2 regions of the Aquamicrobium terrae genome follow, and region 2 is predicted to be linked to the other one. Evidence: riboswitches for the same ligand, from Rfam matches in the RefSeq annotation. Region 2 holds a riboswitch; the other holds the start of a gene.
What was found. Region 2 has a riboswitch for cobalamin ahead of ACVCNR_RS03175 (DUF1636 family protein). Riboswitches for the same ligand answer to the same signal wherever they lie in the genome.

Region 1 (4,205 bases), 940 kb from region 2:
ACGGTGCGGTTGATGCCCCAGCGGCTGCCCATTTCGCCGAAATGCAGCACGAAGGACTGGATGAGCGGAGGAAGATTCATGGCACACAGTAATTTCAGAAATTTCTGAAAATTCAGTACGCCTAGACATGACAAAAATCAAGGCAGGCAGCATGTCGCACCCGCATGATGAAGGGTCGCCGATCCCCGAATCGGGATCGAACCTGTTGTCATTCTTGGGAAATACGCCCTGAGCATGGGCTGCGGCGAACGCTGCCCGCTGTTCCAGCACGTTTGCCTTAGCCAGACGAGTCCGTCTGGCTGCAAAAAGGCTTCAGAAGCCGATCGTTTCCTCGAAGCGGTCCCAGGAACGATACATCTCGTAGCGCCCGAGGCCCTCGATCGGCACATGGCCGTAATAGGGCGAAAGCTGGAATTCGGCCGCCATCTCGCTGTGGCCGGCAACCGCGCCGGCGTAGATGGCCGAGGCCAGCCCGGTGCGGTTGGCCCCATGGTCGCAATGCACCAGCAGCGGCTTGGGCGCATCGCGCATCAGGGCCGCCAGTTCCTTCGCCTTGGCGACGGGCAAGCGCCGCGCCGAGGACATCGGATAGTCGATGATGCGGATGCCGTGCCGCTCGGCCTCGGCGCGCGCGGCCAGCGCCTCCGCATCGGGCTTCTCGTCGCGCAGGTTGAGGATGGTGCGGATGCCGTAGCGCTCCGCGTAATGCGCGACATCGTCGTGATCGGGCTGCCCGGACCGGTAGAATTCTCCCGGAATCACTTCATGGAAATTGCCGAGCAATTGCTGCACGCCCATGTGGGCCCCCATCAGCGCCGGCGCGCCAAGCAGCACGGCAAGGAGAACCCGCAGTCGTCGCAAACCAGCCAATGTCGGCTCCCTCAACATTTCCGGCCAATTCCTGGCACGGATTTGCGACAGGAAAAAGAACTGGCCCGCACAAAAGCGCGTGCTCAGTCGGCAACCATGTCTTTCAGGCGCGTGAAATGGCCCATCTTGCGGCCGGGGCGCGCCTGCGCCTTGCCATAGAGATGCACCATCACGTCGGGCTCCGCCACCAGTTGCGGCATCAGCGCCACATCGTCGCCGATCAGGTTTTCCATCACGCAATCGCTGTGGCGGCGCGTTTCGCCGAGCGGCAGGCCGGCGACCGCCCTGATGTGCTGCTCGAACTGCGAAACGGTGCAGGCGGCTTCCGTCCAGTGGCCGGAATTGTGCACGCGCGGCGCCATCTCATTGGCCAGCAGCGAGCCGTCGTCCAGCACGAAGAACTCCACGCCGATGACGCCGACATAGCCCAGCGCCTCCAGGATGGCTGCCGTCGCGTCGCGCGCCGCCGTCGCCGTCACCGGCGCGATGGCCGCCGGCACGGTCGAGCTGCGCAGGATGCCGTCGCGGTGCACGTTCTCGGCCGGCGCGTAGGTCTTCACCTTGCCGTCGGCGCCGCGCGCGCCGATCACCGAGATTTCCCGCTCGAACGAAATCAGGCCCTCGAGGATCAGCGGCACCGAGCCCATGGCCTCGAACACGCCGGCATAGCCGCCGGTCAGCATGTTTCGGAAGACGCGCTGGCCCTTGCCGTCATAGCCCATGCGCCGCGTCTTCAGCACGCCGCTGCCGCCGAAGGCCTGCAGGGCGGACGCCAGCCCGGCATCGCCGTCCACCGCCAGGAACGGCGCGGTGGCGATGTCGATGCCGTTGAGGAACTGCTTCTCGACCAGCCTGTCCTGCGAAACCTCCAGCGCGCGCGGCGGCGGCAGCACCGGCACGCGCGCCGCCAGGGCCTCGGCCGCTTCCACCGGCACGTTCTCGAACTCATAGGTGACGACGGCGCTGATCGAGGCCAGTTCCGCCAGGGCGGCCGGATCGTCATAGGCGGCGACGATCTGCCGGTTGGCGACCTGTGCCGCCGGGCAGTCTTCCTGCGGTTCCAGCACCGCGATACGGTAGCCCAGCCTTGCGGCCGCCATGGCCAGCATGCGGCCGAGCTGGCCGCCGCCGACGATGCCGATGGTCGATCCGGGGCCGATGGTCGATCCGGGCGTCAGCATCACGCATCATCCTTCGGTTCGAGGGCAACCTTGTCCGTCTGCGCCGCGCGCCAGGCTTCCAGCCGTCCGGCAAGCGCCGCATCGGTGAGCGCCAAGACGGCGGCGGCCAGCAGCGCCGCATTGACCGCCCCCGCCTTGCCGATGGCCAGCGTGCCGACCGGGATGCCGGCCGGCATCTGCACGATCGACAACAGCGAATCCTGCCCCGACAGCGCCTTCGATTCCACCGGCACACCGAACACCGGCAGCGGCGTCATCGCCGCCGTCATGCCCGGCAGATGCGCCGCACCGCCGGCACCGGCGATCACCACCTTGTGGCCGGCCGCCTTGGCGCCGTGGGCGAAGTCGTAGAGCCGCTGCGGCGTGCGGTGGGCGGAAACGATCAGGCTCTTGTGGGAGACGCCGAGTTCGGCCAGCGTTTCGGCGGAGTGGCGCATGGTCGCCCAGTCGGACTGGCTGCCCATGATGATGGCGACATCGGCTTGGTGGTCGGTCAAGGCCCTGCTCCCGTCAGCAAAGCGGCGACGTAGCGGAATTTTCCCCGGCCCGCAAGGACGACCCATGCCGCAACTGGACCATTGGCCACCGCTGCCGGAATTGACAGGCCCGCCGGGCAGTGGTTAGCGTCGCTCCTGGAATCGGTTCCACATACGGATCAAAAGGGAACACGGTCAGCCGAGCGATCGGCAAAGCCGCGACTGCCCCCGCAACTGTAGCCGCCGAGCCTCTCCCCGATATGCCACTGGGCCGCAACGGTCCGGGAAGGCGGCGGGAGGCGACGACGCGGAAGTCAGGAGACCTGCCGGTTCCGGTCACCCATGCTTGATCACGGGGTGGGATCAGGCGCGGCCGTCCGCTGCGGTGACACGACAAGGTGTTGCCGCGTGCCTTACGGCTGCCGGGTGGAACATGCGATCCCCCTGCCCTTCCGGTCCGCGGTTGAAGTGGAAATCGCCGGCGCGAGACGCCCGGCATTCGGGGGTAAGGACCATGAGAACGACAATTCTGGCCGCAGGCGTATGCGCGCTGGCGCTGACCGGCCCGGGCTGGGCACAGCAATCCGCGAACAGCGACGACGACACCATCCAGCTCGACACGATCGTGGTGACCACGCCGCTGCGGCGCGCTTCGTCGCTCGAGCGTTCAACGTCGTCGGTGACGGTGATCGGCGAAGAAGAGATCAGGAAATCGGCGGCGCTCGATTTGCTCTCCCTACTGAAGACCCAGCCGGGCATAACCGCCACATCGAATGGCGGCCTCGGCGCCGATTCCAGCCTGTCGCTGCGCGGAGCCAGCGCGGCCCAGACGCTCATACTGGTCAACGGCGTGCGTGCCGCATCGGCCACTGCGGGCACACTCAACCTTTCCAGCATCCCGCTCGATTCCATCGATCGCATCGAAATCGCCAGAGGCGGCCATTCGGCGCAGTATGGCGCCGACGCCATTGGCGGCATCATCAACATCATCACCAAGCAGGGCGGTCCCTGTCCCGAGGGCAAAAGCGCCTGCGGCAGCGTGACGGCCGGTATCATGCACCCTTGGGGCGGCACGCTATCGGGCAATGTCGGAGGCGGTACCGAAGATGGCCTGCGCTACTCCTTCGGCGCGAGCATCCTCGGCACCCAAGGCTACGACTACCGCCTCTCGCCCGGCCATGACCTCGACAAGGACGGCTTCACCAGAGGCTCGGTCAATTTTTCCCTGTCGAAGGAAATGGCGGCGGGCGCGATCTACACCGACGGCCTTTACACGCGGGGCAGGAACGAGTTCGACAACGATCCGTTCGGCAACGTCTCGCACACCGACAATTTCTCCGGCCGGCTCGGCGCGCGGCTCGACCATTCGGAGAGCTGGACCTCGACTGTCGAACTGTCGACAGCCCTCGACTACGCTTCCATTTCCCAGGATGGCGTTGCCGGCGACGACTTCGACACGCTTCGTTACGGCCTGCTTGCGACCACCCAGAAGCAGTTCGATCTCGGAGCCACGCACCATATCGTCCAGGGTGGCGTCGAAGCCTATCGCGACTCGGTGAAGAACAGCGCCGTATCCGGGGTGCCCTATGCGGAGACGAAGCGGGACCTTGTCGCGGTATTCGGCCAATATTCGTTCGAGTATGAGCGCCTCACTGTCGATACCGGCCTGCGCTATGAC
Region 2 (4,205 bases):
ACGGCACCACCGTCTCCTCGCCCGCCTGGACCTTGAGGCGCAGCCGCAGGTTCCGCTTCGGCGACAGCAGGTGATAGACGACGTCGAAGCGGTCGAAACGGGCCGGATAATCTGCACCGGACACGTCGATCATCGAAACGAAGCCGCACTTTTCGTCGTCGCGCACGAAGCGGGAAATCGTGACGATGTCCTCGGGCGCCACGGTGATCGTCAGCTCGCCATAGGCAAGCTCGCTCCGCAGAATCTCGACGCCGCCTTTCGCTTCGATATGGGCGGCCAGTTCACTGAGTGCTTCACTCATGTCATGTCACCGTTCGATGGTGCCGGTACGGCGGATTTTCTTCTGCAACAGGAGAAGGCCGTACATCAGCGCCTCGGCGCTTGGCGGACACCCGGGCACATAGATATCGACGGGCACGATGCGGTCGCAGCCGCGCACCACCGAATAGGAATAGTGGTAATAGCCGCCGCCATTGGCGCACGAGCCCATGGAAATGACGTAGCGCGGTTCCGGCATCTGGTCGTAGACCTTGCGCAGCGCCGGCGCCATCTTGTTGGTCAGCGTGCCCGCCACGATCATGACATCCGACTGGCGCGGCGAGGCGCGCGGCGCGATTCCGAAGCGCTCGCTGTCGTAGCGCGGCATGGCCGAGTGGATCATTTCCACGGCGCAACACGCCAGCCCGAACGTCATGTACATCAGCGAGCCGGTGCGCGCCCAGGTGATGAGCGCGTCGGCGGAGGTGACGAGGAAGCCCTTGTCGGCCAGCTCGTCATTGATGCCGATGAAGAACGGATCGTCCGACCCGACCGGCTTGCCGGTGCGCGGATCGAGAATGCCCTTGGGCTGCGGCGCGATCAGCGTGCCGGAATTGCTGCTCAATCCCATTCCAGCGCCCCTTTCTTCCACTCATAGATGAAGCCGATCGTCAGCACGCCGAGGAACACCATCATCGACCAGAAGCCGAGCATGCCCATGTCTCCGAAGGAAACCGCCCAGGGGAACAGGAAGGCCACTTCCAGATCGAAGATGATGAACAGGATCGACACCAGGTAGAAGCGGATGTCGAACTTCATGCGCGCGTCGTCGAACGAATTGAAACCGCACTCATAGGCGGACAGCTTTTCGGGATCGGGATCGCGATAGGCCACCAGGAACGGCGCCACGATAAGCGCCAGCCCGATCACCAGTGCCACGCCGATGAAAATGACGATCGGCAGATACGAACTCAGCAATTCGTTCATGCTGCAACTTTCCGTTGGCGGCGGATCCGCCTGAAACTAGCGCAGCCGGCCCTGTTACGGAAGCGTGACAGATTTGCCCCGGAACCCGTTCGGCCCCATGCTGCAACGCGGCGAGGGTTAGCGCAGGCGGATGGACGAAGCAAGTCAAACCTTGCCCGAAACGCCGCACCCTCCACTATCTGCGACAAAACTGATCATCTTTGATTTCCTTCACTTTTTACTCCACTTTTACTCCTGACAGCGTTCCCGCCTTTTGCCTGCTAGCCTGCGGGAATCGGGCTGCCGCAAAGCCGGTCCGCTGCTAGGTTGCAAACGCATGGCAGATAGGCTGCAAACGCATGACGGAAACCATTTCGCCCACCCTGGCACGACGCATCGCACTGGCCGCCCAGGGCTTCGGCGCGCGGCGTCCGTCGCCCGGCGCCATCGACCGGCGGCACCTTTCGCGTTTCCTCGCACGCACCGGCCTTTTGCAGATCGACTCGGTCAGCGCCGTCGTGCGGGCGCATTACATGCCGCTCTATTCGCGCCTCGGGCCCTACCCGCTTTCGCTGGTCGATGACGCCGCCCGTCCGCGCCGGCGCCTGCTGTTCGAATACTGGGCGCACGAGGCCTCGTTCCTGCCTCTGGAGACATGGCCCCTGCTGCGCTGGCGCATGGAGCGCGCGGCGCGCGGCGAGGAAATGTATCGGGGGCTGGCGAAATTCGGCCGCGAGCGTTCGGACTTCATCGAGGAGATTTATCGCGAGGTGGAGACGCGCGGCCCGATCGCGGCATCCGACATGGATGGCCACAAGGGGTCCGGCGGCTGGTGGGGCTGGAGCGACGCCAAGGCCGCCTTCGAATGGCTGTTCTGGGCCGGCCGCATCACCACCGCCTTTCGCCGCGGCTTCGAGCGCGTCTACGATCTTCCCGGGCGGGTTCTGCCGCGCAACATCCTCGACCTGCCCGTTCCCGCGACGCAGGACGCCCAGCGCGAACTGTTGCGTATTTCCGCCCGCGCCCACGGCATCGCCACCGTCGCCTGCCTGCGCGACTATTTCCGCCTTTCCGCAACGGAAACCGTGCCGCGCATCGCCGAACTGGTCGAGGAAGGCGAACTGATTCCCGTGCGCATCAAGGGCTGGTCGCGGCAGGCCTATCTGCATCGGGACGCGCGCCTGCCGCGCAGGATCGACGCCCGCGCCCTGCTTGCCCCCTTCGATCCGCTGGTGTTCGAGCGCGACCGCACGGAGAACCTGTTCGGCTTCCGCTACCGCATCGAAATCTACACGCCGGCCGAGAAACGGCAGTACGGCTATTATGTCCTGCCCTTCCTGCTGGGCGACAGGATCGTCGCCCGCGTCGACCTCAGGGCAGACCGGCCGGCCAAGGTGCTACGCGTTCATGCCGCCTATGCCGAACCGCACGCCCCGGCCGAAACCGCTGCGGCGCTTTTCGATGAACTGGAACAGATGCGCGGCTGGCTGGAACTCGACCGCATCGAGGTCACGCCCGCCGGCGATCTTGGCCCGGCGCTGGCAGACATGGCCGCGTCGTAGCCGCGCGTTGACAGCGCGCCCCGCCAAAGCCTAAATCCGCCAAGACGGTCTCCACTTCCAAAGGAGGGGAGCTAAGAGGGAATGCGGTGCGGGATGTTCATCCCAACGCCGCGGCTGTCCCCGCAACTGTAGGCGGCGAGCCTTGCCAAACACCACTGGGTCGAAAAGCCCGGGAAGGCGGCGAAAAGGCGACAACCCGCGAGCCAGGAGACCTGCCGTCGACGAAACCGAGCCGAAAGCCTGGCGGGTGTCCCGGGCAAGGAGCATATTTTGGACTCAAGCCCAGCCCATCAGGCGACGCCACCCGTCAGCGACCGGGAAACCCGCGCGACGATCATCGTGTGCGTGTCCTGCCGCGACGCCAGCGGCTCGGATGCACATCCGCGCGCCGGCGAAAAGCTGGCGGAGGACACGCGCCGGGCCGCCGCCGGCGCGCCGGTCGAGATACGCACCGTAGAATGCCTCGGCAACTGCAAGCGCCGGCTCAGCGCCTCCATCCTCTCCGACGGCGCCTGGAGCTATGTGTTCGGCGACCTCGCCGAAGATTGCGGCGCCGATCTGGTCGCCGGTGCCCGCCTGCTCTCTGGAGCCGACGACGGCCTGATGCCGTGGCGCGGCCGCCCCGATTCGCTCAAGCGCGGCCTCGTCGCGCGCATTCCTCCTCTTACCATCCTGAAGGATCGACCATGACCGCAACCGCCGCCCGCGTGCCCTGCACCGTCGTCACCGGCTTCCTCGGCGCCGGCAAGACCACGCTGATCCGCAACCTGCTGGAGAACAGCAAAGGCAAGCGCCTCGCCCTCATCGTCAACGAGTTCGGCGACGTCGGCGTCGACGGCGAGATATTGAAAGGCTGCGGCATCGACGCCTGCCCGGAGGAGAACATCGTCGAGCTCGCCAATGGCTGCATCTGCTGTACCGTGGCCGACGATTTCGTGCCGGCGCTGGACCAGATCCTGTCGCGCACGCCCAGGGTCGATCATATCCTGATCGAGACTTCGGGCCTCGCCCTGCCGAAGCCGCTGGTGCAGGCGTTCCAGTGGCCGACGGTGAAAAGCCGCGTCACCGTCGATGGCGTGGTCGCCGTGGTCGATGGTCCCGCGCTTGCCGAGGGCAAGGTCGCTTCCGACATGGATGCGCTCGCCGCCCAGCGCGCCGAAGACGAGTCACTCGACCATGACGATCCGATCGAGGAGGTGTTCGAGGATCAGGTGGCCTGCGCCGATCTCATCATCCTTTCTAAGAACGATTTGCTGGACAAGGCCGCTGCCATCCGCGCCCGCAAGATCGTCGATGCCCATATCACGCCGGCCGTGAAGGTGGTCCCGTCCGAGCACGGCAAGGTCGATCCGTCGATCCTGCTCGGCCTCGGCCTCGCCGTCGAGGACGACATCGAAAACCGCAAGTCGCATCACGACG

Region 1: it holds a riboswitch for cobalamin, as region 2 does, so the genes downstream of both, ACVCNR_RS07845 (TonB-dependent receptor plug domain-containing protein) here and ACVCNR_RS03175 (DUF1636 family protein) in region 2, are expected to answer to the same signal.

What each region holds. Positions count from the first base shown of each region.
Region 1 is NZ_JBRKLZ010000001.1:1,546,769-1,550,973, forward strand. It holds gene ACVCNR_RS07825 (GbsR/MarR family transcriptional regulator) at 1-80, opposite strand, end outside; gene ACVCNR_RS07830 (tyrosine-protein phosphatase) at 313-888, opposite strand; gene ACVCNR_RS07835 (5-(carboxyamino)imidazole ribonucleotide synthase) at 954-2,051, opposite strand; gene purE (5-(carboxyamino)imidazole ribonucleotide mutase) at 2,051-2,548, opposite strand; cobalamin riboswitch at 2,674-2,872, shown strand; gene ACVCNR_RS07845 (TonB-dependent receptor plug domain-containing protein) at 3,042-4,205, shown strand, end outside.
Region 2 is NZ_JBRKLZ010000001.1:611,321-615,525, forward strand. It holds gene ACVCNR_RS03155 (NADH-quinone oxidoreductase subunit C) at 1-301, opposite strand, end outside; gene ACVCNR_RS03160 (NuoB/complex I 20 kDa subunit family protein) at 308-889, opposite strand; gene ACVCNR_RS03165 (NADH-quinone oxidoreductase subunit A) at 880-1,245, opposite strand; gene ACVCNR_RS03170 (winged helix-turn-helix domain-containing protein) at 1,584-2,786, shown strand; cobalamin riboswitch at 2,815-3,020, shown strand; gene ACVCNR_RS03175 (DUF1636 family protein) at 3,057-3,476, shown strand; gene cobW (cobalamin biosynthesis protein CobW) at 3,473-4,205, shown strand, end outside.